DNA from 4 places in the Paracoccus sp. TOH genome. Region 1 is predicted to be linked to each of the others. Evidence: riboswitches for the same ligand, from Rfam matches in the RefSeq annotation. Region 1 holds a riboswitch; each other region holds the start of a gene.

What was found. Region 1 has a riboswitch for cobalamin ahead of NBE95_RS05265 (DUF1636 domain-containing protein). Riboswitches for the same ligand answer to the same signal wherever they lie in the genome.
Region 2: linked by a shared signal. The riboswitch ahead of nrdH (glutaredoxin-like protein NrdH) and the one ahead of NBE95_RS05265 (DUF1636 domain-containing protein) in region 1 are both predicted to bind cobalamin.
Region 3: linked by a shared signal. The riboswitch ahead of NBE95_RS18065 (ABC transporter substrate-binding protein) and the one ahead of NBE95_RS05265 (DUF1636 domain-containing protein) in region 1 are both predicted to bind cobalamin.
Region 4: linked by a shared signal. The riboswitch ahead of NBE95_RS11500 (TonB-dependent receptor) and the one ahead of NBE95_RS05265 (DUF1636 domain-containing protein) in region 1 are both predicted to bind cobalamin.

Annotation. Positions count from the first base shown of each region.
Region 1 is NZ_CP098360.1:1,063,948-1,071,198, reverse strand. It holds gene NBE95_RS05275 (hypothetical protein) at 1-898, opposite strand, end outside; gene cobO (cob(I)yrinic acid a,c-diamide adenosyltransferase) at 975-1,586, opposite strand; cobalamin riboswitch at 1,624-1,825, shown strand; gene NBE95_RS05265 (DUF1636 domain-containing protein) at 1,903-2,256, shown strand; gene cobW (cobalamin biosynthesis protein CobW) at 2,260-3,294, shown strand; gene cobN (cobaltochelatase subunit CobN) at 3,297-6,455, shown strand; gene NBE95_RS05250 (precorrin-3B synthase) at 6,452-7,251, shown strand, end outside.
Region 2 is NZ_CP098362.1:622,494-629,744, forward strand. It holds gene NBE95_RS20050 (C4-dicarboxylate transporter DctA) at 1-381, shown strand, start outside; gene NBE95_RS20055 (LysR substrate-binding domain-containing protein) at 486-1,388, opposite strand; gene NBE95_RS20060 (YeiH family protein) at 1,491-2,510, shown strand; gene NBE95_RS20065 (DUF6635 family protein) at 2,578-3,408, shown strand; gene NBE95_RS20070 (hypothetical protein) at 3,405-3,671, opposite strand; cobalamin riboswitch at 3,838-4,022, shown strand; gene nrdH (glutaredoxin-like protein NrdH) at 4,113-4,334, shown strand; gene nrdI (class Ib ribonucleoside-diphosphate reductase assembly flavoprotein NrdI) at 4,361-4,768, shown strand; gene nrdE (class 1b ribonucleoside-diphosphate reductase subunit alpha) at 4,750-6,876, shown strand; gene nrdF (class 1b ribonucleoside-diphosphate reductase subunit beta) at 6,952-7,251, shown strand, end outside.
Region 3 is NZ_CP098362.1:197,583-204,833, forward strand. It holds gene NBE95_RS18040 (hypothetical protein) at 1-683, opposite strand, end outside; gene NBE95_RS18045 (cupin domain-containing protein) at 711-1,145, opposite strand; gene NBE95_RS18050 (gamma-glutamylcyclotransferase) at 1,640-2,341, shown strand; gene NBE95_RS18055 (DCC1-like thiol-disulfide oxidoreductase family protein) at 2,385-2,840, opposite strand; gene NBE95_RS18060 (DUF1127 domain-containing protein) at 2,978-3,172, opposite strand; cobalamin riboswitch at 3,364-3,563, shown strand; gene NBE95_RS18065 (ABC transporter substrate-binding protein) at 3,731-4,741, shown strand; gene NBE95_RS18070 (iron ABC transporter permease) at 4,738-5,796, shown strand; gene NBE95_RS18075 (ABC transporter ATP-binding protein) at 5,793-6,560, shown strand; gene NBE95_RS18080 (alpha/beta hydrolase) at 6,748-7,251, opposite strand, start outside.
Region 4 is NZ_CP098361.1:179,617-186,867, reverse strand. It holds gene NBE95_RS11510 (iron ABC transporter permease) at 1-185, opposite strand, end outside; gene NBE95_RS11505 (ABC transporter substrate-binding protein) at 182-1,033, opposite strand; gene NBE95_RS11500 (TonB-dependent receptor) at 1,027-2,943, opposite strand; cobalamin riboswitch at 3,079-3,291, opposite strand; gene NBE95_RS11495 (PLP-dependent aminotransferase family protein) at 3,454-4,740, opposite strand; gene NBE95_RS11490 (Lrp/AsnC family transcriptional regulator) at 4,868-5,314, shown strand; gene NBE95_RS11485 (bile acid:sodium symporter family protein) at 5,391-6,356, shown strand; gene NBE95_RS11480 (nucleobase:cation symporter-2 family protein) at 6,378-7,251, opposite strand, start outside.

The DNA.
Region 1 (7,251 bases):
CCAGCGGCGTGCCGACCCTGAGATCGCGCAGCGCCGCATCCATCGACAGCTCGTCCCACAGCGGCATGGCCGCGCTGACCCGGTCGCGCAGCGCCTCCTGCGAGCCCTTGATCAGCTCTTCCGAGGGATGGGCGACGAACCAGGCCAGCAGGGACAGCTCGCCCTCGGTGCGGGCGCCGGTGATCTGGCCGCTGCCGTCATAGCCCGGGGCGGTGACCCGGATCTGCACCGGCTCACCGCCCGGAATCATCACGAAGTCCTGCGTCTGCTCCAGCCCTTCGGCGGTGAAGCGCATGGCCTGATCGACGCCGCCGGCCTTGCCCGCCGCGCCGCTCAGGGACATCTCCATCCGCGCGGTGCGCTGGTGATCGCGCGACACGACCTGCGGCTCCTCGGGCATCGGTTCGGGCGCGGCGCCAGCCTCGGGCGCGGGCGGCGGCAGCGGCGGCGCATATTGCACCGAATCGATGACATAATCCGTCATCACCGCCTGCTGCTCGCGGAAGCTCATCAGCGATTCATCCCAGATGCCGGTCGATTCGATCCTGGTCGAGCCCTTCTGCTCGAAGGTCTTCGGCACCACCACCGACCAGCTCAGCACCTGGTCCTCGCTGACGCCCCAGCTGCCGTCGCCATTGTCGGTCAGCCGGTAGGTCAGGGCCGAGATGCTGATCTGCGCCTGCTCGGCGGGAACCTGCGCCAGAAGCGGCGCCGGGTCGATCTTCAGCTCATAGCTTTCCCCCTGCGGGGTGACGCTGACCACCCCCGCGGTGCCGCCGAAATAGGTCTGGAAAACGCCGCGCAGCCGTGCCGCCCCTTCCTCGGTGGCGGGCACCGCCCAGGCCGCCGAGACCGGGCAGATGGCCAGCAGCGCAACAAAGCCTTGTCTCAAAAACATGTCTGAATATTCCTTCGCACTCACTCGTGATCTTCTTGCAGAAAACTCCGCGACGCACAGATGACAGCAGGCGGGTCTAGAATTCCACCCCCGGCTGCGCCTTGATGCCGTCGCGGAACGGGTGCTTGACCTGCTCCATCTCGGTCACCAGATCGGCCGCCGCGATCAGGTCCGGTTTCGCATTGCGGCCGGTCAGCACCACATGCGTCAGCGGCGGCTTTTCGTCGCGCAGGAAGACCAGCACCTCCTCGAGGTCAAGGTAGTCATAGCGCAGCGCGATGTTGATCTCGTCCAGCAAGACCATGCGGATGGACGGATCGCGGATCAGCGCCTTGGCCTTGTCCCAGCCGGCGCGGGCGGCGGCGATGTCGCGCGCCTTGTCCTGCGTCTCCCAGGTGAAGCCCTCGCCCATGGCGTGGAACTGGCACAGATCGGCGAAATGCCCGGTCAGCAGCCGCCGCTCGCCGGTGTCCCAGCCGCCCTTGATGAACTGCACCACCGCGCAGGGCATGCCATGGGCGATGCAGCGCAGGATCATCCCGAAGCCCGAGGAGGACTTGCCCTTGCCCTTGCCGGTATGGACGATGACCAGCCCCTTCTCGCCCTGCTTGTCCTGCATCATCCGGTCGCGGGCGGCCTTGATCTTCGCCATCTTCTCGGCATGGCGGGCATTGTCGTCGGTCTGCATCGGGCACTCCTTCGCTTGACAAGTCGGGACCGGGCGCGCACAGACAGGGGGCGCTGGTTCCTGTCCTATGACAGGCGAAGAGGGAATGCGACAGGCAACCGCCTGAAAGCAGCCGCCCCCGCGACCGTGACCGGAGAGGTCGCCCCGAGGCCACTGGCGAAAGCCGGGAAGGCGGGGCGGCCGTGGGCCAAGGCCCGAATCCGCAAGCCGGGAGACCTGCCAGCGCAGAAGGATCGACCGGCGGACGGGGTGTTCCCGCTGGGGCTTGGGGCATTCCGTGCCCCTGCGCCCTGCCGCCACAACGGATGAAGGGTGCATGACCGTCACGTTGCATGTTTGCGTCACCTGCCGCGCCGGCCAGCCGGTGCCCGAGGGCGAGCCGGTGCCCGGCGCGCGGCTACATGACGCGCTGACCGCCGAAAGCGCGCCCGACGGCGTGCGCATCGTCCCGGTCGAATGCCTTTCGGCCTGCGCCAGCGGCGCGGCCATCGCGCTCTCGGCGCCGGGCCGCTGGACCTATGTCTATGGCCGCATGTCGGCCGAGGACGCGTCCGAGATCCTGGCCGGCGCCGCCGCCTATGCCGACGCCCCGGACGGCATCGTGCCCTGGCGCGAGCGCGTCACCATTTTCCGCAAGCGCAGCCTCGCGCGCATTCCCCCGATCGGATAACAGATGAGCGACCTGACCAAGACCCCCGTGACCGTCATCACCGGCTTTCTCGGCGCCGGCAAGACCACGCTGATCCGCCACCTGATGCTGAACCCGCAAGGCAAGCGGCTGGCGGTGCTGGTCAATGAATTCGGCACCATGGGCGTCGATGGCGAGATCCTGAAATCCTGCGCCGACGCGAACTGCCCGGCCGAGAACATCATGGAACTGTCGAACGGCTGCATCTGCTGCACCGTCGCCGACGATTTCATCCCGACGCTGGAACGGCTGATGGCGATGCCGGTGAAACCCGACCATATCCTGATCGAGACCTCGGGCCTGGCGCTGCCGAAACCGCTGTTGAAAGCCTTCGACTGGCCGGCGATCCGCTCGCGGATCACCGTGGACGGCGTGATCGCGCTGGCCGATGCCGAGGCGGTGGCCGCCGGCCGCTTTGCCCCCGACGAGGCCGCCGTTCAGGCCCAGCGCGAGGCCGACGACAGCCTCGACCACGAAACGCCCCTGTCCGAGGTATTCGAGGATCAGATCGCCTGTGCCGATATCGTGCTGCTTTCCAAGGCCGATCTGGCCGGCGATGCGGGCCTTGCCGCCGCCCGCGCGGTCATCGAGGCCGAGGCCCCGCGCAAGCTGCCGATCCTGCCCTTGACCGATGGCGTGATCGACCCGCGCGTGATCCTTGGGCTGGGTGCCGCAGCCGAGGACGATCTGGCCGCCCGACCCAGCCATCACGACGGCGCGGACGATCACGAACATGACGATTTCGATTCCGTGGTGATCGAGCTGGCCGAAATCGCCGACCCCGCTGACCTTGCCGCCCGCATCGAGCGGCTGGCCCGCGAACAGAACATCCTGCGGGTCAAGGGCCATGTCGCCGTCGCCGGCAAGCCCATGCGCCTATTGGTGCAGGCGGTGGGCGAACGCGTGCGCCACCAATACGACCGGCCCTGGGGCGCATCGCCCCGCGCCTCGCGCCTTGTGGTGATCGCCGAGCATGACGACATCGACGAGGCCGCGATCCGGGCGGTTCTGGCGGCCTGACGATGCACGTCGTCTTTCGCGAAAGCCGTGGGCTTGAGGAAACCGAGGTCCCGACCGACCCCGGCCAAAGCCCCGCCGATATGGTCGTGCTGTCCTATTCCGACAGCGACCTCGGCGCTTTCGCGGCGGGCTGGCACCGGGCTGCCGGCGGCCTGCCGTCTCTGCGGCTCTGCAATCTCTCGGCGCTGCGGCATCCGGTCTCGGTCGATCAGTATTGCGAGGCGACGCTTTCGGGCGCCAAGGCGGTGCTGGTGCGTCTGATCGGCGGCGAACCCTATTGGCCCTATGGCGTCGCCAGCCTTCAGGACCATGCCCGCAGGCATGGCATCGCGCTGGCCTTTCTGCCTGCCGATGGCCGGCCGGACGCCACACTGGACCGCTTTTCCACGCTGCCGGCGCCACTGCTGCACCGGCTGGCGGCGCTGTGCGACCAGGGCGGCGCGGTCGCGGCGCAGATGGCGCTGGCGGAACTGGCGGGCGCGGCCGGGCTTGCAGCAGCACCGGTCACCGGCCAGCCTGCGATCCCGCAATGGGGGTTCTATGCCCCCGATGCCGGTGTGATCACAAAACCGGCGGCCGGCGCGAGCCCGGTTCTGGTCAGCTTTTACCGCAGCTATCTGACCTCGGCCGATCTGGGCCCGGTGGATGCGACGATCCGGGCGCTGCGGGATGCGGGCTTTGACGCGACCGGGGTTTTCGCTCCCTCGCTCAAGGTTGCGGGCTTTGCGGACTGGCTTGCCCCGCATCTGCCGGGCATGGCGGCCATTCTGAACATGACCGCCTTTTCCGCCCGCGATGATGCCGGCGCGACGCCCTTCGACGGCGCCGATTGCCCGGTGTTCCAGGTGGCGCTGTCCACCGCGCCGCGCGCCCTTTGGGCGGCCGAGGAGCGCGGCCTTTCCGCCGCCGACCTGGCCATGCATGTCGTGCTGCCCGAGGTGGATGGCCGCATCTTCCTGGGCGCGATCAGCTTCAAGGAACCGCAACAGCGCGACCCGGCGCTGCAATTCGCCCGTGCGATCCACGCCCCCGACATGGGCCGCATCGCGGCGGCGGTGGCACGGATCAAGGCATGGCTCGGCCTGCCGGCACCGCGCCGCGCGGTGGTGCTGTCGACCTATCCCGGCAAGACGCATCAACTGGCCCATGCGGTGGGGCTGGACGCGCTGGCATCCTGCGGCGCGATCCTCGGGCTTGCGCATGACGACCTCGGCCACCGGCTCATGGCCGAGCGCATCCACTGGCCGCTCGCGGCCTATCGCAAGGCGCTGGCCCGCCTGCCCCAAAGCCTGCAGGACGACCTGCAGGCGGCATGGGGCGAGCCGCCGGCCGAAGGCTTCGGTTTCGCCGCCATCCGCCACGGCGCCGACCTGATCGCCCTGCAGCCCGAACGCGGCGAGGTGAAGACCCGCGCCGACGATTACCACGACCTGACCCGCACGCCGCGCCACGACTATGTCGCCTTCTACCTCTGGCTGCGGACGCAAGCGGATGCCCTGATCCACATGGGCGCGCATGGCACGCTGGAATGGCTGCCCGGCAAATCCGTGGCGCTGTCGGAGACCTGCTGGCCCGAGGCGCTGCTGGCCGACCTGCCGGTGATCTACCCCTTCATCGTCAACGACCCGGGCGAGGCCGCGCAGGCCAAGCGCCGCCTCTCCGCCGTGACGCTGGGCCACCTGCCGCCGCCGCTGGTCGATTCCGCCATCCCCGGGAATCTGGCGCATCTGGAACGGCTGCTCGACGAATATTCCACCGCCGACGGGCTCGACCCGCGCCGCCGCGACCGGCTGATCGGCGCCATCCGCGACGAGGCCCGCGCCGCCGGGGTCGAGGCCGACCTGGGCCTGCCTCCGGGCGCCGCGGCCTCCGAGGCGATCCCGCTGATCGACCGCTTCCTCTGCGACTTGAAGGACAGCCGCTTCGGCGACGGGCTGCATGTCTATGGCACCGCCGCCGGCGAAACCGCAGGGCTGGCCCGCGCGCTGGCCGGCCGTCGGGTGGCGCCCGGCCCCTCCGGTTCGCCGGCGCGGGGGCGGCAGGACGTGCTGCCGACCGGTCGCAACCTGTTTGCCGTCGATCCGCGCGCCGTGCCCTCGCGCAACGCCCATGCGCAGGGGGTGAAGCTGGCCGAGGAGCTGCTGCGCCGCCACCTGCAGGACCATGGCGACTGGCCGAAAGGCCTGGTCGTGGACCTGTGGGGCAGCGCCACCATGCGCACGGCCGGCGAGGAATTCGCCATGGCCCTGCATCTGGCCGGCCTTGCCCCACGCTGGGACGGCGCCTCGGGCCGAGTCGCGGGCATCGAGATCCTGCCGCTGGCCGAGCTTGGCCGGCCGCGCATCGACGTGACGCTGCGGGTCTCGGGCCTGTTCCGCGACATCTTCCCCGGCCTTGCGCAGCTCTTCGAGACCGGGGCCGAGGCGCTCTCAGCCCGCGACGAAACCCCGGGGGACAATCCCTACCGCAGCCGCGCCCCCCGCGTCTTCGGCCCGAAACCGGGGCTCTACGGCCTCGGCCTGGCCGACCTGGCCGAAACCTTCACCGATCAGGCCCGGCAGGCGGCGGGTGAAGCCTGGCTCGCCGCCTCCTCCCATGCCATCGCCGCCGACGGCCGGATCACCCATCAGCCGCAGGCGATCCGCGACCGGCTGGCGCGGGCCGATGCCTTCGTCCACGCCCAGGACCTGCCGGAATCCGATCTGCTGCTGGCCGGCGACTATGCCGCGCATGAAGCGGGCTTCGCCGCCGCCATGGCCCGCATCGGCGCCCCCGCCCCCGCGCTCTACCACCTCGACGCCACCCGCCCCGGCCAGCCCCGCGCCCGCAGCCTGGCCGAGGAGATCGCCCGCGTCATCCGCGCCCGCGCCGCCAACCCGGCGTGGGCCGACGGCATGATGCGGCACGGCTTCCGCGGCGCGGCCGAGATCGCGGCGACGCTCGACCACATGGCCGCCTTCGCCAATCTGGCCGGGGTGGTGCCCGGGCACCTCTTCGACCTCTATCACGACGCGACGCTGGGCCGGCCCGAGGTCGTGGCCTTTCTGCAGCGCGAAAACCCCGCCGCGCTGGCCGCCATGCGCGCGCTCTTCGCGCAGCTGCTCGCCTCGGGCCTCTGGACCACGCGGCGCAATTCGGTGCTGGCGGAGACATCGCGATGACCTTCGAGATCAGGGGCTGGTGCCCCGGCGCATTGCGGCCGATGGCGTCCGGCGACGGGCTGGTCCTGCGCATCCGCACCCGCAACGGCCGGCTGGAGCCCGGGCAGGCGCAGGCCATCGCCGACCTGTCCTGGAGCCTGGGCAACGGCATGATGGACCTGACCAGCCGCGCCAACCTGCAATTGCGCGGCCTCGACGCCCGGGGACATGGCAAGGCGACCGCCGCGCTCGCCCGCCTCGGCCTGCTCGACGACAGCCCCGAGGCCGAGGCGCGGCGCAACGTGATCCTGTCACCCTTCGCGCCCCAGGACGGCACGGCCTGGCAAGCGGCCGAGGCCATCGCCCGGGCGATGACCGCGCCCGACGCGCCGCAGGTGCCCGGCAAGTTCGGCTTCGCCGTCGATGCCGACCCGCCGGTGCTGGCCGGGACGCCCGCGGACATCCGCCTGCGCCCCCAGGCCGAGGGCTGGCTGATCCTGCCCGATGGCGGCGACTGGGCGCTGACGGCCCGGGACGCCGCCCAGGCCGCCGGCCGCGCCGTGGAACTGGCGCGCTGGTTCACGCAGGGCGGCGTCCGGGACGGCCGCGGCCGGATGCGCGACCACCTGCGCCGCAGCCCCGCCGCGCCCCCCGGCGCGATTCCGCTCCCGCCTTCTCTGTTGTCCAAATACCCATGCGACCGCGCCGCCGGGCCCGCCAGCGCCGATCCGGCCGGACCCGGCCCGGCGCCGAACGGCTGGCTGCTGGGCTTCGCCTTCGGCCAGATCACCGCCCGGCAACTGACCGAGGCCGCCGC
Region 2 (7,251 bases), on a different replicon from region 1:
GCGGCGGTGTTCATCGCCCAGGCGACCAACACGCCGCTGTCCACCATGGACCTGCTGGCCATCCTGGGCGTGGCGCTGGTGACGTCCAAGGGCGCGCATGGGGTGCCGGGCTCGGCCATCGTGATCCTGGCCGCAACGCTGGCCGCGATCCCGGCCATTCCCGCCATCGGCCTGGTGCTGGTGCTGTCGGTGGACTGGTTCATGGGCATCGCCCGGGCGCTGGGGAACTACCTGGGCAATTGCGTCGCCACCGTGGTCGTCGCCTCCTGGGTGGGGGACATCGACCGCGACCGCGCCCGGCGCATCCTTGACGGCGAGGACATGCCGGCGCTGGACGTGCTGCAGCAGGACGCCCCGCTGTCGCAGCCCCAGCACGGCTGACGAAGTCGCCTCGCGGGTCCGGCCGGTTCTGCGCGACAGCGCCGGCCGGCCCCGCCGAGAAGACGGCCTGCGCCTTCCCTCCCGGTGGCGCAGGTCTTTTCGCGTCAGGGCAGCCCGGCCGCGAAGCCTTCGTCGGTCAGGATGCCGATCAGCGCCTGCACCGCCCGCGTGCGATAGCGCCGCGGATTGGTCAGCAGCGAGAAGGGCCGCTCGGCCCCGTCCAGCGGCAGGGTGCGGATCCAGCCCGAGGCGGCCGGCCGCGCCACCGCGCGCTGCGACAGCGCCGCCAAGCACTGGCTGGCGGCCACGGCGCCCAGCACCGCCTCGTTCGAGGGCAATTCCAGCGCCACCGGCAGCGCGGCCACGGAAAGCCCCTGCCCGCCCAGCCAGGCCTCGAATTCCGAGCGCGTGCCCGAGCCCGGCTCGCGCAACACCCAGCTTTGCGCGGCCAGCGCGGCCGGCGGCGGCGCGTCGCGCCCGACCCAGGGATGCCCGGCGCCCATGACCAGCACCAGCCGGTCGCGCGCCACCACCTGCCGGTGCAGCTCGCCATGCGCCACCGCCCCCTCGACGAGCCCCAGATCGGCGCCGCCCTCCTGCACCGCATCGGCGACCTGGGTGGTGTTGCTGACCGTCAGGCGCAGTTCGATCCCCGGATGCATCTCGCGCAGCGCCACCAGCCGCGGCGGCAGCCAGTAGCTGGCGACGGTCTGGCTGGCATGGACCCGCAAGCGCCCGCGCGGCTCGCGCGCCAGATCCTCCAGCACCATCTCGGCGGTCTCGGCGCGGTCCAGCACGGCGCGGGCCTCGGCCATGAAGGCCTCGCCCGTCTCGGTCAGCACGATGCGCCGCCCCACCCGGTCGAAGAACCGCACGCGATGCCGCGCCTCGAGCGCCGAGACAGCGGCGCTGACCGCCGATTGCGTCAGGTTCAACGCCTCGGCCGCGCGGGTGACATGCTGGCGTTCGGCCACGGCCAGGAAGATGCGGAGCTGTTCCAGGGTCATGCGCCATTCATAAGAAAAATCGAACGATATGGCAAATACAATGCGATGGATTGAACGTCACATCAGGATCATGTTCCGCATCACAGACAAAGGAGCGAAACCATGTCCTCGACCGATCAGGGTCAGCAAAATTCCCCTGCCATCACCGGCTGGCTGGGCGCCATCCTGCCGGGGCTGGGACTGACTTTCGCCATCGCCGTGGCGGCGACGGCGGTGCAGCGGGTCTCGGGCATCCCGGCGCTCAGCCCGCTGGTGGTGGCGATGGTGCTGGGCATGATGCTGCGCAACCTGCTGGGCACGCCCGCAGCGGCGCGACCGGGCATCGCCTTTTCGCTGCGCCGGGTGCTGCGCTTTGCCATCGTGCTGCTGGGCTTCCAACTGACGCTGGAACAGCTGCGCGCGGTCGGCCTGCCGGGGCTGGCGGTGATCTCGATGACGCTGGCCGCCACCTTCGTCTTTACCAAATGGGCCGGGCGGGCGCTGGGGGTCGAGGCGCGGCTGGCCGAGCTGATCGCGGCCGGCACCTCGGTCTGCGGCGCCTCGGCGGTGATCGCCACCAACACCGTCACCCGCGGCTCGGACGAGGACGTGGCCTATGCCATCGCCTGCGTGACGGTCTTCGGTTCGCTCTCGATGCTGGCCATGCCGGTGCTGGGCGAAATGCTGGCGATGGGCCCGGCGCATTACGGCATCTGGGTCGGCGCGACCGTGCACGAGGTGGCGCAGGTGGTCGGCACCGGTTTCCAGCACGGCGCCGAGGCCGGGCAGGCCGCCACCGTCGCCAAGCTCAGCCGGGTCATCATGCTGGCGCCGCTGATCCTGGGGCTGGGCGCGCTGGCCCGGCGGCGCGGCGGCGAGGCGCATGGCGCGGCGCCGACCCCCTGGTTCGTGCTGGGCTTCGTCGCGGTCGTGCTGCTGAACAGCGCCCTGCCGTTGCCCGAAGCGTTGCAGGCCGAGGTCGTCCGCCTGACCGCCTTCCTGCTGACCATGGCGCTGGCCGCGATGGGGCTGGAGACCGACATCCGCAAGCTGCGCGCCAAGGGCATCCGGCCGCTGGCGCTTGGCGCGCTGGCCTGGCTGTTCATCTCGACCCTGGGCCTCGGGCTGGTGACGCTGATCTGAGTCTTCGGCATTGAGCGGCCCGGCCGCGATGCCTAGATTGGGCGCGATCCTTCGAGGGACCGCGCCCATGGCCTTGCAGCCCGCCGACACCCGCCCGCTGACCCGGCGCGAGACCGAGGTCCGCCGCTTCGTCCGCGCCCGCTATGGTCTGCGCGGCACGCTGGCGCTGCATCGCCATGCCCTTGGCCCCGACCTGCTGCGCGCACCGGTCAACGTCATGCTGTCGCCGCTGTTCCTGCTGGTGCGGCTGGTCGCGCCGCTGTTGCGGCGCATCGGGCTGGTCCGGGCCGGCGACTGGCTGGCGCGCCGGCAGATCTTCCTGACCTCCGACGTGGCGCAGCGGATCGAGGCGGATCTGGCCGGCTTCATCGACGACCTGGCGGAACAGGACCTGGCCCCCAGGGCGCCGCCCGAGACCGTGGCCCGCGCCGTCTCGGACTATGCCGAGACCCGCAACGCGGTCTCCGAGATCACCACCTCACTGCTGGTTCTGCTTTCGGGGCTTCTGCTGTTCCACCGCGCCACGCCCGGGGTGATCTCGCTGGCCGGGCCGATCGCGCAGCTGCGGGCGCAGACGCAGGCGGTCGAGGATTTCGCGCTGGGAAGCTGGGCCGGGCGCATGTGGTATGGCGCCTTCCCGCGCGAGCTGTCCACCGTCGAGGTGGTGCTGACCGGCGTGGTTCTGGCCATGCTCGCCTCGGTCCTGACCACCTTTGCCGGGCTGGTCGCCGATCCGGTGCAGACGATGACCGGCACCCATCGCCGCCGCATCATGCGGCTGCTGCAGCGGCTGGACCGCGCCGGCACCGCGCCGGCACTGGAGCGCGAGCATCTTCTGGCGCGGCTGGGCGACCTGTCGGATGCGGCGATCAGCCTGTGGCGCAGCTTCCGGGGCTAGGTCTTGCAGATCGAATTGCCGCCGCCATCCGCCAGCATGGCGCTGCCGGCCACAAAGCTGGCGTGATCCGCCAGCCCGGACCAGCGCCCGGGCATGCCTGGCGCGGTGCCCGCGCCGGCCAGCATCCCGGCCGCGCCGCCCGCCGCCACGATCCGCGCGACGCGATCCCGCAACCGTTTCTCGCGCCGGGCAGCAAGGCCCAGCCGCGGCCCTGACGCGCTGGAGGCTCCGGCGTCGATGATGGTCTTGTCTTGCAGCGGCATAGGTCGTCCCTGCCGGCGATCGGCCCGGAATCCGGCGGGACAATCTCCGCCCGGAGCCCCGTTTCTTGCCGCCGAAACCCCAGGCCGGGAATCCGGTCTCTACCAGATATTTGGGGATACTTCGCCTTTCCCACTAGATATGGATTGACCGGCCGTTCCGGCCATGGCTTATTGGCGGGGTCATGGTCAACCCGGAGCGATCCGGGGACGAAGAGGGAAGCCGGTGCGAATCCGGCACTGCCCCCGCAGCTGTAAGCGGAGAGCGACGTTGGAGCACCACTGGGCAACCGGGAAGGCCAGCCGAGCCGAGACCTGCGAGTCAGAAGACCTGCCATGACGCGACAGGACGAAACCGCGCGGCGGGCGCGGGCCGGACCGGTTCGGAGGGGCGCTGCCTTCGGCCGCGGCCTGCCTTTGCCGCGACCATGAAGGAGCAGAGGCATGACCATCACCGTTTATTCCAAGCCCGCCTGCGTGCAATGCACCGCCACCACCCGCGCCCTGGACGCGCGCGGCCTGGATTATCACCTGGTCGACCTGACCGAGGATGACGCGGCGATGGAACTGGTCACTTCGCTGGGTTATCGTCAGGCGCCGGTCGTCGTCGCCGGCGAGGCGCATTGGGCCGGTTTCCGCCCCGACATGATCGGCCGGCTGTCGTAAGGACCGTGGACGGGTCCGGGGTCAGGCTGGTCTATTATTCCTCGGCCTCGGGGAACACGGCGCGTTTCGTGGCGCGGCTCGGCTGGTCGGCCGGGCGCATCCCGCTCTCGCCCCGCGACGCGATGCCGGCGCCCGTCCTGCCCTATGTGCTGATCTGCCCGACCTATGCCGACGGTACGGGTCGGGGCGCGGTGCCGAAACAGGTGATCCGCTTTCTCAACGACCCGGGCAGCCGGGGGTTGCTGCGCGGCGTCATCGCCGCCGGCAACCGGAATTTCGGCGCCACCTATGCCTTGGCCGGTCGGGTGATTTCTGACAAGTGCAACGTTCCCGTGCTGTATCGATTCGAGCTGGCGGGGACTGATCTGGACATTTCCCGCGTTCGGGCGGGGCTGCATGAATTCTGGGGGACGGAATGCTTGACGATGGCGTAAAGGCCGAGCTGGACTATCACGCGCTGAACGCGATGCTGAACCTTTACGACGGCGAGGGGAAGATCCGCTTCGACGCCGACCGCAAGGCCGCGCGGCAGTATTTCCTGCAGCACGTCAATCAGAACACCGTCTTCTTCCACAACCTCGACGAGAAGCTGCGCTATCTGGTCGACGAGGGCTATTACGAGCCCGAGGTGCTGGACCAGTATTCCAAGAACTTTCAGCGCGCGATCTGGGATGCCGCCTATCAGAAGAAGTTCCGTTTCCCGACCTTCCTGGGCGCGTTCAAATATTACACCAGCTACACGCTGAAGACCCGCGACGGCCAGCGCTACCTGGAACGCTACGAGGACCGCGTGGTCATGGTCGCCCTGACACTGGCGCGCGGCGACGAGGGCCTCGCCATGCGGTTCATGGATGAAATGCTCTCCGGCCGTTTCCAGCCGGCGACGCCCACGTTCCTCAATGCCGGCAAGAAATCGCGCGGCGAGCTGATCTCGTGCTTCCTGCTGCGGCTTGAAGACAACATGGAGAGTATCGGCCGCTCGATCAACTCGGCGCTGCAGCTGTCGAAACGCGGCGGCGGCGTGGCGCTGATGCTGACCAACCTGCGCGAGGCCGGGGCGCCGATCAAGGGCATCGAGAACCAGTCCTCGGGCGTCATCCCGGTGATGAAGCTCCTAGAGGATTCGTTCAGCTATGCCAACCAGCTGGGCGCGCGGCAGGGCGCCGGCGCCGTCTATCTGAACGCGCATCACCCCGACATCCTGCGCTTCCTGGACACCAAGCGCGAGAATGCCGACGAGAAGATCCGCATCAAGACGCTGAGCCTGGGCGTGGTGATCCCCGACGTGACCTTCGAACTGGCCAAGAAGAACGCCGACATGTACCTGTTTTCGCCCCACGACGTCGAGCGGGTCTATGGCATGCCCTTCTCGGAAATTTCGGTCACCGAGAAATATGCCGAGATGGTCGACGACAAACGCATCAGGAAGAAGAAGATCAACGCGCGAGAGTTCTTCCAGACCATCGCCGAGATCCAGTTCGAAAGCGGCTATCCCTATATCATGTTCGAGGACACGGTGAACCGCGCCAATCCCGTGCATGGCCGCATCAGCATGTCGAACCTGTGCAGCGAGATCCTGCAGGTGAACGAGGCGAGCGCGTTCAACGAGGATCTGAGCTATGCCCACTTGGGCACTGATATTTCGTGCAATCTCGGCTCGCTGAACATCGCCGCGACCATGGACGGGCCGGATTTCGGCGCCACGGTCGAGGCGGCGATCCGGGCGCTGACCGCGGTGTCGGAAATGTCCTCGATCGACTCGGTCCCCTCGATCCGCCGCGGCAATGACGAGGCGCATGCCGTCGGTCTTGGCCAGATGAACCTGCACGGCTTCCTTGCCCGCGAGCGCATTCATTACGGCAGCCCCGAGGGTGTCGAGTTCACCAGCGTTTATTTCGCCGCCGTCGCCTATCACGCCATCCGGGCCTCGAACCTGCTGGCGCAGGAAAAGGGCCGGACCTTCAAAGATTTCGAGAAGTCGAACTATGCCGACGGCTCGTTCTTCGACACATATACCGAGCGCGACTGGCTGCCGGTTTCGGCCGATGTCGTGCGGGTGTTCGAGGGCATCACCCTGCCCACGCGTGAGGATTGGACGGCGCTGAAGCAATCGGTGATGCAGCACGGGCTTTACAACCGCAATCTGCAGGCGGTGCCGCCCACCGGCTCGATCAGCTATATCAACAACTCGACCAGCTCGATCCACCCGATCGTGGCCAAGATCGAGATCCGCAAGGAAGGCAAGATCGGCCGGGTCTATTATCCCGCCGCCTTCATGTCGAACGAGAACATCGACTATTACCGCGACGCCTACGAGATCGGCCCCGAGGCGATCATCGACACCTATGCCGCCGCGACCGAACATGTCGACCAGGGCCTGTCGCTGACGCTGTTCTTCCCGGCCGAGGCGACGACGCGCGACATCAACCGCGCCCAGATCTACGCCTGGAAAAAGGGCATCAAGACGATCTATTACATCCGGCTGCGCCAGACCGCGCTGGAAGGCACCGAGGTGCAGGGCTGCGTGTCCTGCACGCTGTGACGGCCTTGGCGGTGGGGGCTGTCCGCCCCCACGCCCCCGAGGGTATTTGAGAAACGATGAAAAGGGGTTCTTCGGATGAAGGATCAGGCCATGCGCACGCCCCTGCGGGCGATCAACTGGAACCGGCTGGAGGACGAGAAGGATCTGGAGGTCTGGAACCGGCTGACCGTCAACTTCTGGCTGCCCGAAAAGGTGCCGCTGTCGAATGACGTGCAGAGCTGGGCGACGCTGCGGCCGGCCGAGCGCGCGCTGACCATCCGGGTGTTCACCGGGCTGACGCTTCTGGACACGATCCAGAACACCGTCGGCGCGCCCTCGATGATGCCCGATGCGCTGACCCCGCATGAGGAGGCGGTGCTGTCGAACATCAGCTTC
Region 3 (7,251 bases), on a different replicon from region 1:
CGCTTGCCCAGCGGCCCGACCTGGTTGGCGCCGGGCTGCGAGAAGGCGAAATCCATGGCCAGCCGGGCATAGGGGAAATCGTTCTCGGACATGGTGCAGTAGAAATTGGGCAGGTCGATGGGCACATGCCCGGCATACCGGCCCTCGTATTTCGGATGCGTCACCGGCAGGTCGACGAAGGTCAGCCGGCCCTCGGCATCGACCTGCTGATCGGGATAGCGATAGCCGTCCCAGCCCTCGCTGGGCAGATAGGAGGCGTAGTCCTGGCGCACGGCCTCCAGGTTTTCGGGCGCCAGCGGATCGGCGCCGGGGGCCAGGCCCTTGGCGCCGGGCTTGAGATATTCGCGGATGGTGCCGTTTTCCTGCACCCGCCACAGCCCATGCTTGCCCTCGCCGATCATCGTCAGCACCTGCTCGGCGACGGTGACGAAGCGATAGGTGTAGTTGGTGCTCATGTAGCCGATATAGACCGGCAGATGCGGGATCTGCGAATGGGTCCGCGACGGCCGGCCGGTACCGAGCAGCTTCGACTGCCCGTCATCGGCCTTGATCGACTGGTCGGCGGTATAGAAGAACGGGTCGCCCTGCGTCAGGTCGCCCAGGTTGAGCCTTTCCTCGGCAGCGGCCGCGCCCGCGATCAGCGCGACCGCCACGGGGATCATCCCCGTGCTGATCTTTTTCATTTTTTCCTCCCCTTTCCGATCCCGCGCCTAGGCGGTGTCGCGCAGGCGTGCGCCGCAGACGTAAGCCTTGCCGGCGGTCTTGGTGGTGAATGTCACCTTGGCGCCCTTGGGCAGCAGAAGCACATCGCCCGCGGTCGCGTCGAAGCTGTTCGTGCCATCCGAAACCGTGATCTCCCCTTCCAGGATCAGCTTGGTCTCGTCGTAATCATAAGTATAGACCAGCGGCTCGGCCGAGGCTTCCAGCCGGAAGAAGCCGCAGGTGATCGGCTTGTCGGGATTGTCCGAACCGACCACGTCCTGAAGGAAGGCGTTCACGCCGGGCGTCTCCATGGGCGCGATCTCCATCGACTGGGCATCGTCGATATGGGTGATCTGGGCAGCGTCCTCGGCGCTGACCATGCCGCCCAGCCACATCGACACGGTCGCGATGGCCATACCCGCAGCCCGAGTGAATTGCGTCATCTTGCTCTCCTCCTGCATGACGTTTCCGGGCTTCAGACTAACATCGGCGCGCCGCCCCCCGCATGACAGAGAACCCCTAATCCGAAACGGTGATCCCGGGGGAAGCATCGGCCGGCGGTGAAGGCGCGCGCCGGAACATGGCCGCACCGGCCCGAGGTTTTTCCTCGGCAACCGAAACGGGGGCCGCCGTGACGGACGCATGATTCTGCCATCCGCTGCCCCGAGATCCAGCGTCGGGGCGATTCCCGCTCCGGCCTGGCCGACGGTCGAGGTGACCGAGGTGCAGACCGGCCCGATGCGACAATGGCGCAACGGGCGCGGCTGTGCGGCCGGCTTCTGGACATGTCCCCGCCGGGCATGCCGGCGACCGCGCCGAAATCCCGCGAAAGACCCTTGCAGGGCGCGGCATAGGGCATCGCGGTTTCGGGGTTGACCCGTCCCTTGCCGGCGGAAACCTTGCGGGGGTGGATTCGTCACCGCCCGCAGGAGAGCCCATGACCACTTGCCGCCCCATCGCGCTGTCCGACGATCATGTCGCCCGCGTGGCCGCGGCCGAGGGACCGCTGCACGACCCGCGCTGGCGGATGCTCGAGGATGACGATCTGGACCTTCTGGCCGACCGGCTGACGCGCGGGCGGCCGCGGCCGATCCCAGTCTTCGCCTATGGCTCGCTGATCTGGAACCCCGGCTTTGCCGTCGGCGCCCGCCGCCGCGCCACCGCGCTTGGCTGGCATCGCAGCTTCTCGATCTCGCTCGAACATTTCCGCGGCACCCCGGACCGGCCGGGGCTGATGCTCGCCCTTGCCTCGGGCGGCTGCTGCGACGGGTTGGTGCTGGACATCGCCCCGGGAACCGAGACGCAATCGCTGCGCGCCATCCTGCGGCGCGAGCTGGTCGCCCATGAACTCGCGGCCAATGCCTGCTGGATCGAGGTCGAGACCGAACGCGGGCGCGAACCGGCCCTGACCTTCTATGCCGATCCGGTCGGCACGCAGCTTGCCGAACTGACCGTCGAGGAACAGGCCCGGCGGCTGGCCCGTGCGGCCGGGGCGGCCGGGTCCGGCGCGGAATACCTGCTGCGCACGGTCCGGGGTCTGGCGGAACACGGCATCCATGACGATTACATCTGGACGCTGCAGCAACTGGTGGCCGAGGAAATAGATGCGGCACCGGGCAAGGCCCGGCGCGGCGAATGACGGCCGGCTCCCGGCCCTCCTTGCTCCTCCGGGGCGGAGACCGTCAGCGAAGCAGTCGCCGCTGGAAGGCCGGATCGGGCAGGGCGCACATGTCCGACCTGCCGAACAGCCGGTAACGGTTGCGCGCGACGCGCCGGTAAAGCCAGTTGCGCAGCCCGCGCGGCAGCAGGCGCAGCGGCGCGGCCAGCCGGCCGGCTCCGCCCAGCCGCCGCCCGGCATGGATCAGCGCGTCGCAATCGGAATGGGCGATGCCATCCTCGATGAACAGCCAGCTCGGGGGATCTTCCGCATCCAGCCCGTAATGCCGCAGCAGCGCCGCCCCGAGCGGCGTCTGGACCGGACATATCCGCACGTCTCCCGAGCGGTCCATACGATGGATCATCCGCGCCCCCCAACTGCAAAGCGCGCATTCCGCATCCATCACGGCCAGCGGTGCGGAATCGTCGAAGCCCGGCACCAGCGGGTCGTCGCGAAAGGAATGGGAACGGGCCGCGGTCATGCCGCCAGCATCAGGCAAGGGCGGCGGCCGGGCAAGCCCAATCGCCCGCCGGCGGGCGATCTGCGCCCGGGCCGGGCCGGCGGACATGAAAAAACCCCGAGGCATCGCCGCGGGGTCCGTTCATCGCCGGCTACGCCTCAGGCGCGGCGGGCAATCCGCTCGATATCGCCGCGGGTCAGGCCGATATCGTCAAGCTCGCGATCGGTCAGCAGGTTCAGCTCGCGGCGGGTGATGCGGGCGTTGTTCCAGCCGGCAACCGTGGCGGTCACACGCGCAACGATGCGGCCCAAGCCACCGGCAGCGGGGTTATGGCTCATTTCGACAGCGGACATCTTGGCACCTTTTTCATCTTGCCCGTTCAGCGGGCCTGTTTCGGACAGGACGGATATAGGCCGCGACAGCCGGCGGCAGTAGCCATGCCCGTGGCAAACCCGCCATGCGTTCTGCGCTGCAGCATGAGCGGCGGGCGGGAAGCCGCACGGCGGTTCGGCGGACGATACGGCTTGCCATCGGCCGGCGGGCGGGCTAGTCCGACATCGTCGGTTTCCGCAAGGAATTGAAAGGGAATCCGCCGCCGGACCTGTCCGGCGAACCGGAACTGCCCCCGCAACTGTAGGCGGCAAGGGATTTCGCGACGACGCCACTGTGGCAACCGCCATGGGAAGGCCGCGACGCCCCGATGACCCGCCAGTCAGGAGACCTGCCGACGTCAATCTCAACCCAGCCCGGGCGGGGTGCCCGGGGAGGTGCCGGATGAATTTTGCCCCGAGGTGCCTTGCCGCACCGGTTCCAGCCAGCCGCCGCGACCGCCTTCGGGGCGGGGCGCCGGCCGGTCTTGGGCCGCGCTCTCCCCTCCTGTCTTCGGCTGCCGTCATCATCGGAGACATGCCATGTTCGTCCGCTTCCTGACCGCCGCGCTGCTTTGCGCGACCGGCTTCGCGCCGCCCGTCACAGCCGGGGCGCAATACCCGCTGAAGCTGCAGAATTGCGGGGTCGATCTGACCTTCGACCAGGCGCCCGACAGCGCCGTCACCCTGGGTCAGGCCGCGACCGAGATCCTGTATTCGCTGGGACTGGCCGAGAAGGTGACCGCCACCTCGGTCTGGTTCACCGAAGTCCTGCCCGAATTTCGCGACACGAATGCCGGGATCGAGCGGCTGGCCGACAACGACCCGAGCTTCGAATCGGTGGTGGCGAGGAAGCCCGGCCTCGTCGCCGCGCAATACGAATGGCATGTCGGCCCGCAGGGCATCGTCGCCACGCGCGAACAATTCGCCGATGTCGGCATCCCGACCTATGTCCTGCCCGCCGACTGCTGGCACAAGGACAATGCCAGCGGCTCTGACGGCACCCGCTCGACCATGTTCGAGATGCAGTCGGTCTATGCCGGCGTCAACGAGCTGGGCCGCATCTTCGACGTGCCCGAGCGGGCCGAGGCGCTGGTGGCGCAGCTGCAGGCGCGCGAGGCGGCGGCCAGCGACAAGGCGAAGGCGCTGAACCTGCAGGACGCCTCGGCGGTATTCTGGTTCTCCTCGGCGGAAATGGATGTCGATCCTTATGTCGCCGGGCGCAAGGGACCGCCCGGCTACCTGATGGCGAAGCTGGGGCTGAGAAACATCGTCGAAAGCGACGAGGAATGGCCGGCCATCAGCTGGGAGACCATCGCGCGGGCCAACCCGTCGATCATCGTCATCGCCCGGATGGACCGTCGCCGGTACGAGGCCGACGATCACGAGAAGAAGATCGCCTTCCTGAAATCCGATCCGGTCACCCGCCAGATGGATGCGGTCGAAAACGACAGGATCGTGATCCTGGACGCCCATGCGATGGATCCCTCGATCCGCAACATCGCCGCGCTCGAGACGCTGGCCGCGGCGCTGCCGGTGCTTGGGCTGCGATGACCGAGACGGCGACCCTTGCCGGCCGGCTTCGGGTCCGGCCCCACCTCTGGCTTCTCGTCTGGCGCGGGGCCTTCGGGCTGGGCCTGCTGCTGGCGGCGATCCTGGCCGGGGTCGTCATCGGCGAGACGCCGCTGCCGGTTGCGACGGTGACGGCGGAGCTTGCCAACAAGCTCGGGGGGGCCGGGTTTCCGGTCGATCCCATCGACGCGGCCATCGTCTGGAACTACCGGATACCGCGCATCCTGGTCGCCGCCGCCTGCGGGGCGGGGCTGGCGCTGTCGGGCGTGGTGCTGCAGGCGCTGATCCGCAACGCCCTTGCCGATCCCTACCTGCTGGGCGTCTCGGCCGGGGCCTCCACCGGCGCGGTGGCGGTGGCGATCCTGGGGGTCGGCGGCGGGACGCTGGGGCTTTCGACCGGCGCCTTCATCGGCGCGCTGCTGGCTTTCGCACTGGTCTCGACCCTGGCGCGGGCCGCGGGCGGCGGGTCGGCGCAACTGGTTCTGGCCGGAATCGCCGGGTCGCAGCTTTTCAACGCGCTGACCAGCTTCTTCATCGCCAAATCCGCCAATGCCGAACAGGCGCGCGGGATCATGTTCTGGCTTCTGGGCAACCTGTCCGGCGTACGCTGGCCCGACGTCGCGCTGGCCGGGCCGGTCGCGCTGGCGGGGTTCCTGGCCTGCTGCTGGCACATCCGCGCGCTGGACGGCTTTGCCTTCGGCGCGCAATCCGCGGCGGCGCTTGGCATCCCGGTCCGCTGGGTGCAGGCGGTGCTGATCGGGGCAATCACGCTGATGACGGCGGTGATGGTCAGCCTTGTCGGCTCCATCGGCTTCGTCGGCCTTGTCATCCCCCATGCCGTGCGCCTTGCGGTCGGGCCTCGGCATGGCCGTTTGGTGCCCTGGTCGGCATTGGCCGGGGCGGTGTTCCTGATCGTCGCCGACATCGCCTCGCGGATGTTGATCCCCGGGCAGGTGGTGTCGATCGGCGTCGTCACCGCCTTGGTCGGCGCGCCGGGCTTCGCCCTGATCCTGATCCGCAGCCGGAGACGGGGATGAGACTGTCCACCACCGCCCTGGGCTGGAAGGCCGGGCCGCGCCGCATCGTCGAGGACGTGACGCTTGAGATCGCGTCAGGCGAGACCTTCGGCCTGATCGGCCCCAACGGCTCGGGCAAGTCGACGCTGCTGCGGCTGATCGCCGGGCTGCTGCCGCGCGCCGAGGGCGAGGTGCGGCTGGACGGCACATCGCTGTCCCGGCTGTCCCGGCGGCAGATCGCCCGTCGCATCGCCCTGGTCGAACAGCAGGCCGATACCGACGAGTCGCTCTCTGTCCGCGCTGCCGTCGAGCTGGGCCGCACCCCATGGCTGTCGGCGCTGCAGCCGCTTGGCGCGGCGGATGCGCAGATCGTCGATCAGGCGCTGGCCGCGGTCGGCATGGCCCAGATGACCGGCGCGCATTGGCCCACCCTGTCGGGGGGCGAGCGCCAGCGCGTGCATATCGCCCGCGCCCTGGCGCAGCGCCCCCGGCTTCTGCTGCTGGACGAGCCGACCAACCATCTGGACATCCACCACCAGCTTGCGCTGCTGCGGCTGGTGGACCGCCTGCCGGTGACGGTGATCCTGGCGCTGCACGACCTGAACCAGGCCATGGGCTGCGACCGGTTGGGGGTGATGGCGGACGGGCGCCTGATCGCCTGCGGCCGGCCCCGGGATGTGCTGACCCCTGCCCGCCTGGCCCGGACCTTCCGCGTCGGCGCGACGGCCCTGACCGACCCGGCCGACCACGCCACTCTGCTTCGCTTTCGCTGCCTCGAAGAATAGCGGCGGACCCCGCGTGCCGCGCCGCTGCATTCATCAGGCGCGGATGTTCAACCGCAAGGGAAGCGGGTTCCTCCTTTGCGGCCCGCGCCGCATCGCGTCAGAATGACGCCGCGCTGCCAGCAGGCAGTCTGCAGTCTGCCGGGGGCTTCGGCACGTTTCAGGCCCGGTTCAGCGCCCTGCGCCCCCCTCACCGGCCCAGCCGGGCCAGCGCGGTCAGTTGCGCGCCGGCCGGGTCGGCAAGGTCGTCCAGCACCTGGAAATGGTCGCAACCGGCAACATGCAGCAGCGCCGCCGGCTGGCCCGCCCGCCGGCAGGCCGCGGCGTAATCGTCGGATTGCCGCATCAGTTCGGGCAGCTCCCCGGCCCCGACCGCGACCAGCGTCGGCGCGCCGGCAGCGATGTGGCGCTGCGGGCTGCAGGCGGCGATCTCGGCCGGGGTCAGTTGCAGCTTGTCGTTCAGCGCCCCCAGGCCGATGGGCTCAAGATCGAACAGGCCGCTGATCGCCAGCACCGAGCCCACCGCCGGGTGGCCGCGATGCATGGCGGCCAGGTGCCCGCCGGCGGAATGCCCGGCCAGGCAGAGCGGCCGCCCGGCAATCCGGGGCGCCAGATGATCGAGCAGGCGCCCGATCTCGGCCACGATCTGCGTCATCGGGGCCTCGGGCGCCAGCGTGTATTCGGCCAGGATCAC
Region 4 (7,251 bases), on a different replicon from region 1:
ATGGCGCGCGGCAGCCGCAGCTCACGCATGACCAGGACCAGCATCTCGTCGCCGCGGCCAAGCAGCGCGGCAAGGCTCTGGCCGGCGCCGATCCCGGCCGGGCCGGTCAGCAGCGAGGCCAGGAACAGCGCCGCGACCAGCAGCGACAGCGCGGCGATCAGCAGCGGCTGACGCGGCGCGGTCATCGCGCCGTCTCCAGCGACAGGCGGGCGTCGCGCAACTGCGCCACGGCGCGCAGGATGAAGGGGGTGCCGCAGACCCATTCGGGATCGGTCATCACCTCGGCCGGCGCCCCCCGGGTCAGCGCCCGCAAGGCCGGGTGGTCCAGCACCTCCTGCCCGCGGGCGCTGCCCGGATAGCGGCGGCCCTCGACCAGCAGGTCGGGCTCCGCAAGCAGCAGCGTCTCCAGCGGCAGGACGCCGCCCGCGGGCAGCCCGAGCGTGTCGGCGACATTGTCGAAGCCGGCCAGAGTCACGATCTGCCCGGCCAGGCTGGCCGAGCCCGAGCTGTAGCCGTTCACCGCATAAAGCGCCGCGCGCGGGCGCGGGCCGGGCGGTGCATCGGTCAGCCGCGCCAGATCGGCGTCGAACCGCGCCAGCAGCGCCTCGGCCGCCGTCTCGCGGCCCAGCACCTCGCCCATACGGCGGATATTGGCGCGGATGCCGGCGATGTCGGTCTCGACCGGGAAGACCTCGACCGGGACATCCAGCCGTTCCAGCAGCCGGATCGCCCCCGGCGCGGTCCAGCCGCCGGCCAGAACCAGGTCGGGCCGGGCCAGGAAGATCTCCTCGACCAGGCCGTGATTGACCGGCAGGCGCGACGCCGCCTCGGCCATGGCCGAGGCGGTGGGATCCTGCGCCAGATACGAGACCGAGACCAGTTGCCCCGGCGCCGCCAGCAGCATGGCAAGCTGGTCGGTGCACAGGTTCATCGACAGCACCCGGCGCGGCGGCTCGGCCGCGGCGGGCAGGGACAGGCCGGGCAGGGACAGGCCGGCCAACAGGCAGGCGGCCAGGCGAAGCCGCCTTACCATTGCGCCGTCAGTCCCGCGTAAACGGTGCGGCCCTGGCCGTAATAGCCCCAGGCTTCGGAATAATCCTCGTCGAACAGGTTCACGACGCGGCCGGTCAGCCGGACATTCCCGGTCAGGTCATAGCCGGCGGCCAGGTTCACGGTCACGTAATCGGGCAGTTCGGTGGTGGCCGGAAGGTCGGGCCAGGCGGTGTTGAACCATTCCTCGTCGTAATTGCCGGCGACATAGCGCAGATCGGCCGTGACCGTGCCGCGACCCTGCGCGAAATCGCCCGTGGCGCGCAGCCCCAGCCGGTGGCGCGGCTGGCGGGTGATGGGCGTGTCGTTCTCGGTGCGGGCATCGGTATAGGTATAGGTTGCGCCCAGCCGCAGCCAGTCCGCCGCTTCGTATTCCAGATCGATCTCGAAACCCTTGCGGGTGCTGGTGCCGGCGACGTTCACCGAGGTTTCGCCGGCCCCGGCGATCATGTCCTCGACCTTGCTGGTGAACAGGGTCGCGCCGAGCTGGCCGCGGCCGGCGGCGAAGTCCAGATCGGCGCCGATTTCATAGCTGCGGCTGGTTTCGGGGGTCAGGTCCGGGTTGCCGTGATAGGTGCCGGGCGTATAGCCGTAAAGCTGGAACATGTCGGGATTGACGGTGGCCTCTCCGGCCGCGGCGCGCAGGCGCAGGTCGCGCCCGGGCAGTTGCCAGGCGCCGGCGATGTTCCAGGTGGTCGCGTCGCGGAAATCCTCGTTGAAATCCCGCCGCAGCCCGGCCTGGACGCCGATGCCGTTGTCGAACTGCCCCTGATATTCCAACGCGACCGATTTGGTGTCGCGTTCAAACCGGCCGCCGGGTGCAAAGAAACTTTCGTAGCTTTCGCGCTTCTTCTGCAGGGCCAGGTTCAGCTTCTGCGCGGCGTCGCGGGCATGGCCGCCGTCCAGCGCCCAGGTAGCGGTATATCGGAAATCCCGCAGCCGCGAGGCATCGTCATAATCGGGCACGCCGGCGTCGAAATGATCGGTGGTCTGGTTCATCCCCCCGATGAAGAATCGGTTCAGCAACCGGCCAGCCAGTGCCTCGGCCTCGAGCCAGAGCGAGCCGTAGGTTTCATTCCGGTCCGCGGTGTGCGGCGTGTCGATCACGTAGTCGTCGGGAGAATCGACCAGATCGAACCGGGATGCGTCATAGCCGTATTCCTGCCAGCTGCGCCGCAGGGTGAAGCCGGCGGTCACCGCCTCGCTGATGGTATAGGAACCGCTGAGGGTCAGGGTCTCGCGATCGTTGAACTCGGTATCGCCGCCCGGCGTGCGCGAGGCGTCCTCGCCATCGGTATGGCGCGTCGCGGCCGAGAAGCTGATCTGGCCGCGCTCGCCCATGGCGCGGACATAGGCGCTGGCGGCGCGGGTGGCCTGGCCACCGATCTCGACCCCGCCGCCATAGCTGAGTCCCGGGGCGGCGGCGCGGCGGGTGGTGATCGAGATCACCCCGGCGGCGGCATTGGCGCCGTAGATCGTCGATTGCGGGCCGCGCAGCACCTCGATGCGCTCGATATCCTCGGTCAGCAGGCCGCTGAACACATAGTCGCCGCTGCCGGGGGCATTGGCCTCGACCCCGTCGATCAGCACCAGCACATGGTTGGATTCCCCGCCGCGGATGCGGACCTTGGTCAGCGTCTCGCCGGTCGAGGTGACGGCCAGGCCGGGCAGGTCGCGCAGCGCGTCCTGGACGGTGACGAAACCGCGCGCCTGCAGATCCTCGGCGGTCAGGATGCTGTGGGCGCGGCCATAGGCGCTTTCCACGACCGGCGACAGGCCGCCGGACAGCACGACCGTATCCAGCATCACCGGCTGCTGCGCGTCCTGGCCCAGGGCGGCGGCGGGCAGGAGCAGGGCGGTGGCGGCAAGCAGGGAAACCCGGGTTCTGAACATTCCAAAGCCTTTCCAGCGCGGGGCTTGGCCCGCGATTTGCAGAACTGTCCTGCGGAAAGGCCAAGGGCAGCCCGGCCGCAGCACGGAGACTGTCACCTCTGCGGAACGGCCGCTTTCCGGGCGCGCCCCGCGCCGGGAATGGGTGATCGCTGCGGCAGGTCTCCTGGCTTGCGGATCATTGCTCGGGCCGGCCTTCCCGGGATGCCCCCAGTGGCGCCTGCGGCCTTCGCTCACCGCATACAGTTGCGGGGGCAGCCCCGGCCTTGCCCGGTCCGCGTCGCGGCCCAAGGCGCACCGATGTTCCCTTTTCATCCGGCAGCGCCGGAAACCGTAGCGGCCCCGCATTGCCGCAGCGCAGCCCGTCCTGTCAAGCGCGCCGTGCCGCTGCCGGTTGCCGGCCGGGGGCCGGCCGGGGCGCGGCAAAGGCCCCGTGCCCCGGAAAATACCGATCTGGCCGCAGCTTTTCCCGCCCGGACCCGCCGCCCCGGCGACGGCCCGCCGGCGGCTGCGTCATTCCGCCGCTGCCAGCGTGGCGCGGATCGCCCGGGCCAGCCGGCGGCAGCCTTCCTCCAGCGCCTCGGGCGGGTTGAGGGTGAAGTTGATCCGCAGCGAGCGGCGGTCCTGGCCCTGGGGGTCGAAGACGCTCGAGGGCGAGATGCAGACGCCATGCGCCAGCCCCGCCTGCAGCAGCCGGTCGGTATCCAGCCGCGGGTCGCGGGCCGTGGCCCAGACGAACATGCCGCCCGACGGCACCTGCCAGTCCAGATCGCCCGCCAGATGTTCGCGCATCGCCGCGCAAAGCGCGTCGCGGCGCGCGCGGTAAAGCGACAGGATCGCGGGCCGGATCCGCTCGGTCATGCCGCCTTCCAGCGCCCGCAGCGCCAGCATCTGCGACAGCCCGCTTGTGCACATGTCCGAGCCCTGCTTGGCGGTGGCCAGCGCCGCGATCATCGCGGGCGCCGCGACCACCCAGCCGATGCGCAGGCCGGGGGTCAGTTCCTTGGACAGCGAGCCCATGTAGACCACCGGCCCGGCATAGGGCCCGGGATGGCCGGCCGCCGAGAGGTCGAGCAGCCGGGGCAGTGGCGCGCCCTCGTAATAAAGCACGCCATAAGGGTCGTCCTCGATCAGCCAGGTGCCGGTTTCATGGGCGGCGGCGACCAGCGCCTGCCGCTCGGGCAGCGAGACCAGCCGGCCGCTGGGATTCGAGAAATTCGGCACGGTATAGGCGAACTGCGCGCCCTGCATCGCGGCGCGCGGGTCGTGGTCGTTGCGCTCGATCCGCATCGGGCGATAGCGCGGCGCATGCGGCCGCCAGGCGTCCAGCGCCCCCAGATAGGCCGGGCTCTGCGCGGCGACCGTGCCGCCGGGCTGCAGCAGCACCTTTCCCACCAGCTCCAGCGCCTGCATCCCGCCGGTGGTGATCAGCACGTTGTCGCGGGTCAGCCGCAGGTCGGGGGTCGAACACCGCGCCGCGATCAGCTCGCGCAGGGCCGGCAGGCCGGGGATCGGGCCATAGCCCAGGGATTCGGCCGGGTGGCTGCGGATCACCTCGGCGGCCAGGTCGGCCAGCTCCTCGACCGGCCAGAGCGAGGGTTCGGGCAGGCCGCCGCCCAGATTGATCAGATCCGGGATCTGCCCGGCGGCCAGAAAGACCGAGGTCACGTCATTGGTCTGCGCGAGCCATGGCGCAAAGCCGCGGCGGCTGGCGGCCTGCGGCTGGGCCGGGGCGATGGGGGCGTCGGGCGCGGCGGCATGGGGGGCAGGGGTATGGGGGGCAGGGGCATGTGCGGGCATGGCATCCTCGTGATCCTCGGCAGAGGATAACCGCGCCGACGGCGGATGTCCCTGCAAAGAGTCGCGAGATACTTCCCCTTTGCGCTGCAACTCCCTATGAATTGCCATTATCCTGGCGGGATTCACCATGACCGAGCTTGACGCGATCGACCATCGCATCCTGACCCATCTGCGGGCCGAGGGGCGGATCTCGATCCTCGACCTGGCCGAGCGGGTCGGCCTGTCGCCCACCCCCTGCGGCCGACGGGTCAGGCGGCTGGAGGAGGCGGGCGTCATCAAGGGCTATGCCGCGCGGATCGACCCGCAGGCGCTGGGGCTGGCCATCAGCGTGCTGATCGCCGTCCGGCTGGCCCGGACCGGGCCCGAGGACAATGCCGGCTTCCTGGCCGCGCTGCGCGACCGGCCCGAGGTGGCCGAGTGCTTCCTGGTGACCGGCAACAATATCGACTACATGCTGCGGGTGCAGGTCCGCGACATCGACGCGCTCGGTACCTTCATCCGCGACGTGCTGCAGCGTATTCCCGCGGTGGGCGAGACCTCGACCATGGTGATCCTGAAACAGGGGCTGGACTGAGCGGCCCTGGCCGGCCCGGCTCGCTTGTATCCGCCGGCCATGTGTATCAGAACCGCGGCCAGTCGGGAGGATCGCGATGAACGCTTTGAAAAGGATCGGCATCGACACCTACATGCTGCTGCTGCTCGGCATGGTCCTGCTTGGCCTGCTGCTGCCGGCGCGCGGCATGGCGGCCGAGGCCCTGCGCATCGCGACCTTCTGGGCGGTGACGCTGCTGTTCTTCCTTTATGGCGCCAAGCTGGACCCGGCCTCGGTGCGGGCCGGGCTGCTGAACTGGCGGCTGCAGGGTCTGACCTTCGGCGCCACCTATGCGCTGTTCCCGCTGCTGGGCCTGCTCCTGGCCGCGGCTTTCGGCGGCGTGCTGGGACCGGAGCTGACCCTGGGGCTGCTGTTCCTGGCGGTGCTGCCCTCGACGGTGCAAAGCTCGATCGCCTTCACCTCGATGGCCGGGGGCAATGTGCCGGCGGCGATCTGCGCGGCCTCGCTGTCGAACATGGCCGGGGTGGTGCTGACGCCGCTGCTGGTGACGCGCATCCTGCATCAGGAAGGCGGCGGGGTCAGCCTGGACGCCGTCGAAAAGATCGCCCTCCAGATTCTTTTGCCCTTCGTGGCCGGCCAGTTGCTGCGGCCCTGGATCGGCGGCTTCGTCCAGCGCCACCGGCTGCTGACCATGGTGGTGGACCGCGGCTCGATCCTGCTGATCGTCTATTCGGCCTTCGGCGCGGGCACCGTCGCGGGCATCTGGTCCTCGATCCCGGCCCCAGGGCTGGTGCTGTGCTTCCTGGTGGTCAGCCTGTTCCTGGCGCTGGCCATGGCGATCATGCTGGGGGCGGGGCGGCTGTTCCGCCTGCCGCCCGAGGATCGGGCGGTGCTGTTCTTCTGCGGCTCGACCAAGAGCCTGGCCAGCGGCCTGCCCATCGCGACGGCGATCTTTCCGGCGGCGACCGTCGGCGTCACCGTGCTGCCGGTGATGATCTATCACATGATCCAGCTGCTGGTCTGCTCGGCCATCGCGCAAAGGCAGGCCCGCGCCCGGATGTGAGCGCGGGACCGGCCCCGGGGATCAGTGGCCCCCGGCCCGGATCAGCGGCACCTCGTTGCCCTCTGCGTCGAACAGCTTGCCGTCGGCATAGTAATCGCCATCGCGGAGCTGGGCGATATCCGCATAGCGGATCGTCCGTTCCGAGGCGGCGCCGAAGACCGAGGGCTGGTCGGAATTGCCGGCCGTCAGGTGGTTGAACAGCAGGTTCAGCGTGATCGCCATCAGCGCCGAGGAACTGATGCCGGAATGGAAGATGGTCTCGACCCAGGCCGGGAACTGGTCGTAGAAGCTGGGGATGACGATCGGGATGGTGCCGAAGCCGATCGAGCTGGCGACGATGATCAGGTTCATGTTGTTGGCGTAATCCACCCGCGACAGGGTGCGGATGCCGCTGGCCGCGACCGTGCCGAACAGCACGATGCCGGCCCCGCCCAGCACCGGGCTGGGGATCGCCGCGACCACCCGGCCCATGACCGGCAGCAGCCCCAGCGCCACCAGGATCAGCCCGCCGGTCGCCACCACATAGCGGCTCTTGACCCCGGTGACCGCGACCAGGCCGACATTCTGGGCAAAGGCGCTTTGCGTGAACGAGCCGAAGAAGGGCGCGAGCATGCTCGACAGCATGTCGGCGCGCAGGCCGTCGCCCAGGCGCCGCGAATCCACCTTGGTCTCGACGATCTCGCCCACCGCGAAGATGTCGGCCGAGGTTTCGACCAGCGTCACCAGGATGACGATGAACATCGAGATGATCGCCGCGACCCCGAAGGTCGGATAGCCGAAATGGAAGATCTGCGGCAGGGCGAAGACCGGCCCCTCGGCCACGCGCGAGAAATCGGTCATGCCGAAGGCATAGGCGATGACGGTGCCGATCACCAGGGCCAGCAGGATCGACAGC